DNA from 2 places in the Chryseobacterium sp. HR92 genome. Region 1 is predicted to be linked to the other one. Evidence: riboswitches for the same ligand, from Rfam matches in the RefSeq annotation. Region 1 holds a riboswitch; the other holds the start of a gene.
The links. Region 1 has a riboswitch for cobalamin ahead of metE (5-methyltetrahydropteroyltriglutamate--homocysteine S-methyltransferase). Riboswitches for the same ligand answer to the same signal wherever they lie in the genome.
Positions count from the first base shown of each region.

Region 2: linked by a shared signal. The riboswitch ahead of SFA27_RS06365 (acyl-CoA thioesterase) and the one ahead of metE (5-methyltetrahydropteroyltriglutamate--homocysteine S-methyltransferase) in region 1 are both predicted to bind cobalamin.

Region 1 covers NZ_CP139139.1:2,886,048-2,889,226, reverse strand. Annotated here, with positions in the region: gene SFA27_RS13090 (enoyl-CoA hydratase/isomerase family protein) at 1-252, shown strand, start outside; gene SFA27_RS13085 (Lrp/AsnC family transcriptional regulator) at 343-804, opposite strand; cobalamin riboswitch at 1,000-1,184, shown strand; gene metE (5-methyltetrahydropteroyltriglutamate--homocysteine S-methyltransferase) at 1,359-3,179, shown strand, end outside.
Region 2 covers NZ_CP139139.1:1,410,448-1,413,626, reverse strand. Annotated here, with positions in the region: gene SFA27_RS06375 (GEVED domain-containing protein) at 1-192, opposite strand, end outside; gene SFA27_RS06370 (hypothetical protein) at 413-1,213, shown strand; cobalamin riboswitch at 1,247-1,427, shown strand; gene SFA27_RS06365 (acyl-CoA thioesterase) at 1,545-1,928, shown strand; gene SFA27_RS06360 (HD domain-containing protein) at 1,986-2,576, opposite strand; gene SFA27_RS06355 (XAC2610-related protein) at 2,578-3,179, opposite strand, start outside.

The DNA of each region.
Region 1 (3,179 bases):
TTTGTCAATCATGTTTTTGCTCCCGAAGAATTACTGAACGAAGCCCAAAAACTGGCAGAAAAAATTGCTGCAAGAGGACCTGTAGCTGTGGCAAAAGCGAAACAATCTTTAAATACAGGATTTGAACTGCATATCACAGACGGATTACAGCAGGAAGCCGCCTTATTCGGAGAATTGTTTACAACACAAGATCACAATGAAGGCATTGGGGCATTTATAGAAAAACGAAACCCGGACTTTAAAGGAAGCTAATGGGAATGGAAAATTGAGAATTAAAACTAGGATGGCTTAACATAATAAATCGTTAGGTATCATGCTTAATTTTTTAATTCTCAATTTTTATTAGATGGTGATTCCATGATTGTTTTTCACTTCAGCCATGACAAACGTACTGTGGGTACTCCCGATAGAATCTACAGATCCAAGTTTGTTAAACACAAAATCCTGGTAATGTTTCATATCCCGTACCTGAACTTTCAAAAGGAAATCAAAATCTCCGGAAATATTGTAACATTCCGCAACTTCTTCAATTTCTAAAATTTCTTTCACAAAATCATACCCCACAGATCTGTCGTGAATTTTTAGCTTAATCTGACAGAAAACCGTAAAGCTGCGGTTGAGCTTTTCAGCATCAAGAACAGCCGCATACCTTTTCACAAATCCTTCCTGTTCCAATCTTTTTACCCTTTCAAAAACCGGTGAAGTAGAGAGGTTCACTTCCTTTGCAAGCTCTTTAACGGTCAGTTTTGCATTTTTCTGGAGCAGCCTGAGCAGCTGTACATCCTTATCATCGAGTTGTTCCACAGAATATTATTCTTTTAGATTATAAAAACAGTCAAATTTAAAGAATTGTATGCTTTTATTAATGTTTTTAAAAGTTTATTTTGCTTAATTAATTGACTTTAATTGTATGTTTATTCTGTATTGTTAATTTTACACAAAATTAAAAACTTTTACTGATGACCATTGTTAGAGGTAAAAGTACAGTTCTTTAGAGATACTTCATCAAACAGGAAAGGTTTTACTTAACGTAGACTAATAGGGAATCGTGTGAGAATCACGAGCTGTCGCGCAACTGTAAGTAACACCGAAGGTTTCTGTCCTTGTATATCCACTGCCAAAATCGGGAAGGATGACGGAAACTGTTACAAGTCAGGAGACCTGCCTTTACTGAATTGACAATGCTTTCGCGGTCTGAAGCTTTTGGGTCATACAGATGATATATCGGATTCATGTGTTTTTTCTTTATGGGAAATGCACAATCTGTTATATCATGATTCCAGAAATTTTTATCCGTTAAAACATTCCGAAGCATTTTAAAAAGACTTTACCATTAAGTTTAATTAAAAAGTAAAAAAATGCAAACTCACATTCTGGGCTATCCGCGTATTGGTAGCAAAAGAGAACTCAAAAAAGCCTGCGAGCAATATTGGTCAGGTAAAATCCTTTTGGAAGAACTTCTGAATACAGGCAGAAATATCTGTAACCAAAACTGGAACATTCAGAAAGAAGCGGGAATAGATCTTATTCCTTGTAATGATTTTTCATACTATGATCAGGTATTGGACATGAGCCTTGTGGTAGGGGCGATTCCTGCACGTTACCATGAAGTAGTGCTTAAAAAGAACAACTCTGAACTGGATCTTTATTTTGCAATGGCAAGAGGATATCAGAAAGATGGACTAGATATTACTGCAATGGAAATGACAAAATGGTTCGATACCAATTATCATTATATCGTTCCCGAGTTTTATAAAAACCAGCAGTTTAAACTGAGCTCAGATAAAATTTTTAATGAATTTGCAGGAGCAAAACAGGCAGGAATCAATGCAAAACCTGTAATTATCGGACTGGTTTCTTATCTGTTATTAGGAAAAGAGAAAGAAGAAGGATTTGATAAACTGGATCTGGCTGCAAACCTTCTTCCCGTATATATAGAGATCTTAACTAAACTTCAGGAGCAGGGCGCAGAGTGGATTCAGTTTGATGAACCTTTTTTAGCATTGGATTTAACGGAGAAAGCAAAAGAAACCTATCATTTTGTGTACGCCGAAATAAGAAAACGTTTCCCGAAACTGAAATTTATGGTGGCCACTTATTTTGAAGGATTAAATGATAATGGATTACTTGCTGTATCACTTCCTGTAAATGTATTACATATTGATCTTGTGAGAAATCCTGAACAATTAGACGATATTCTGAATATTGTTCCGGAAAGTTTAAGTCTTTCATTGGGAGTGGTTGACGGAAGAAATATCTGGAAAAATGATTTTGAAAAGTCTTTATATTTCATCAATAAAGCAATTGAGAAATTAGGATCAGAAAGGATTTTGATTGCTCCTTCCTCTTCATTGCTTCATTCGCCATGTGATCTGGATTTTGAAACCAGTCTTAACCCGGAAATTAAAAACTGGCTGGCTTTTGCCAAACAGAAAGTGACAGAAGTTGTAACGCTTAAAGAACTGGTATCCGGAACAGAAAATGAACAGATTCTTGCTTCTTTTGAAGAAAATAAAAAAGCAATTGCAAGCAGAAAAACATCCTCGCTTATTCATAATGATGAGGTGAAGCAAAGAGCAAATGCTGTCACTGAAAAAGATACACAAAGGATAAATACTTTTAAAATCCGTAAAGAAGAACAGCAGAAAGTACTACAGCTTCCTTTATTCCCAACGACTACGATCGGATCATTTCCACAGACAACGGAGGTAAGAAGCTGGAGAGCAAAATTCAAGAAAGGAGAGCTGACAGCAGAACAGTATGATACATTACTGAAGGAGGAAACCCAAAGAACGATTAACTGGCAGGAAGACATCGGAATAGATGTATTGGTTCACGGGGAATTTGAACGTAACGATATGGTGGAATATTTCGGGGAACAGCTGGAAGGTTTTGTATTCACAAAAAATGGCTGGGTACAGAGCTATGGAAGCCGTTGTGTAAAACCTCCTGTGATCTTCGGTGATGTTTCCCGTCCGACACCAATGACGGTATATTGGTCTCAATATGCACAATCCCAGACTGAAAAATGGGTAAAAGGAATGCTTACGGGTCCGGTTACTATTTTACAATGGTCATTTGTGCGTGATGATCAGCCTCGTTCCGAGACATGTAAACAGATTGCTCTGGCCATCCGTGATGAGGTTGTGGATCTTGAAAAAGCAGGAATCAGAATTATT
Region 2 (3,179 bases), 1.5 Mb from region 1:
ATTCGGGGTATCAGGATCGGCCGTCCAGGTAACGGTTCCGGAGGTAAGGGTTATATTGGACATCTGAACACCGGTGGGAGCATTCGTATCACAGTAAAATAATGATTTTAATTCTGTTTCTATTTTATTTTCTGCCTGAAAGCTGGAAATTCCCAAAATAAAAGAGCATACATAAAGTAGTTTTTTTGTCATGTTTATTAGTTTTAAAATTCTCTTGAAAAATAAGTCATTTTTTTGAATATGATTTACATTTAACTTATTTATTATCACTTATTTCTTTCATAAAATATTATGGCTAAGGCATCATTTTATAGGATCAACTGAAAACCAATACAAGATTTAATAAACTGCTACGTTATAATTATCTTCCGAAAAGCATTTAATTTATATATTTGAGGATCAAAAAAATTTCATGATGACTTTTATAAACAAAGCATTCTATTTATCCGCTTTCAGTATTTTATCTATAGCTTTTGTAAAAGGGCAGACTAAAGTTCCTTTTGGAGTTGTAAAAGCTGAAGAAGGATATGCCAACGTACGTGTACATAAAGACGACTATCGAAAAATTGTAGACAAGATCCGTATGCGTAAAGGAGATGTATTTGTTTATGTAAAACCGGCTCCGGGAGAAACGGAATGGATCTGGATCAAATATCCGGAGAAACAGGATGATGACAAACCTTTTGTACGTTATGAAACTCTTGATAAAGAAGGAATGGTTAATAAAGGGCGTATTGCATATGTAGACCAGCTTCCCGCCTATACTCCATCCAAATCTAAAAACGGAAGATCTCTCATTTTCACAGATAATTCTGATCCTAAAATCCCTACTGCACAAAGAAGCAAAGTAGTAATTGATATTTATCCTTCCAATGCTGGATACCGTAAAAAAGAAAAAGATGCAGAAGGAAAAATTCTTACCATTGATAAAGTAAAGCCCTGGGGAATCGGAAATGACCTTCCCGAAGGAATGACTGAAATCAAATCAATCAGAGTACAACAGCCCGGAAGAGGATCTGTTTTTGTAAGAGAAGCCATCAAAAATATGTTCCAGCCAACCATGGATTTTGAGAACATTGGAGTAACGTCCCTTGACTCTGACAATATTTTCCTTTATATGATAAATGGTTCAGGAGAAAACAGATACACCACTCTTTGGACGATTAAGAAAGGAAGAGTAATCAGCCAGATTATTTACCATAATCCGGAATAAATTCGCTACTTTTGCACCTGAAAAGTTTTACGCTTATTCATCACAGAAATTGGTTCTGCATCACTGCAGATTAAAAGGGAACCGTGTGAAAATCACGGACTGTCGCGCAACTGTAAGTAACTGAAATCTTTATCAAAGATCCACTGTGCGAGGCATGGGAAGGAGATAAAAGATGTTACAAGTCAGGAGACCTGCCTGTTTCTTTAAACAAATAACTTTCGCGATTTGAAGTTGTATTGATCTGATGGATTGTTTCAGGGGTTCTCTAAGTTCCTGTCATTATTCTGTTGTTTTAATATCGTTTTCATTTCGCTTTAATTAATAATGATATATGACTACAGAAGAAAGAATTGAAGCATCCGAAACCAGAATCTTTAAAGCGGTTTTCCCTAACACAACCAATCATTACGATACCCTTTTTGGTGGTACGGCTATGCAGCTGATGGACGAAGTAGCTTTTATTACCGCTACCAGATTTGCCAGAAAAAGAGTGGTAACGGTGAGCAGTGACAAGATCGATTTCAAGAAACCTATTCCAGCCGGAACTATTGTGGAACTGATCGGGAAAGTTTCATACGTTGGAAAAACCAGTATGAAAGTAAACGTTGAAATTTACACTGAACAAATGTACTCTTACGAAAGAGAAAAAGCCATTGTAGGTGATTTTACTTTTGTAGCGATCGATGAATTCAAGAAACCAATCCAGATACTATAAATAATATAGCTTCGGGCGGCCTTTGGCCGCCCGAAGCTTATTCTATTTTCATTAATTTTATTTCACAACTTTTTCTGTTTCCAGACTTCTGCTTAATAAAAATTCAAAGGCCTCTCCCATTTCATCCGATGCTCTGTTGATCGCATTTTCAAGCATATTTCGGATTTGTTTTTCTGTTACTCCGGCTTCCGTCCAGCTTTTTCCTGAAGTATGGGAATTTAAGATAAATGGCATAATTCTGTCAATCCCACAGGCAAAAATAGCATCAGGAGTTTTCTCATCTTCAAACTCAAGCCATAGATTAAAAAACTCTGTACGCAAAGGTTCATCCAGGATTCCGAAAATCTTTTGGGCAGATACCTTCTCTCTGTCAAACTTCCCTACCATTGCTTTTTCATCAAAAATAAAGGTGTCTCCAGCTTCTATCTCTACCAAATCATGAATGGAAAGCATTCTTATCACTCTCAACAGATCAATATCTGCACGGTTTTTAGCATATGGATAAAGGATCTGAGCCAGAATGATGATCTGCCAGGAGTGTTCTGCAGTATTCTCTCTTCGGGAATCGTCAGCATTATAATTTCTTCGCTGTACATTTTTCAAGGCATCCACTGCCAGGATAAAATCAATCTCTTTCTGAATTTTCATCTTACTTTTCTCTATTATATTGTTCTGAAGGATACACCTTTGTTTTGGTTACCCATTTATTATTGATCTTTTCTTTAGTGATTACTTTCACGCGGCCTTCTACCGTCATGTCTTCTTCTTTTTCAAAGACTTTATCAAGCCCTTTATTGGGAATAACTGCATATTCAGTGGTAAAAATATCACAGCAGCCGGATTTTCCATAGGAGATCAAGCGTTTACGTTGGACATCAACATCAAAAATATCAAGGGAACTGGATGCAAGATCCGTAAGTTCTTTACTCTTCACAAATGCCATTCTTGTACTGTTGAACACATAAACATCATAGGAAGCTGCACTATAGTTTCCCATATTTCCGTTCCTTACCGCTATATCTTCTGTTCCATCAAAATTAAAATCATTTATGATTACTGAGTTTTGTTTATTCGTCAGCTGGATCATTTTTCCAAGCTTGGGTTTTTCAGCCTGATCTGTTTCCAATACCAGATCATCCGATGCAAAAGTCTGTATCTTTGTATTTTTGTGATCAAACAACTCTACAGTTCCTTTTCCGCTACATCTGTCATCATAGCAATTTTCTACCTGAATAATGGCATCATAATTCT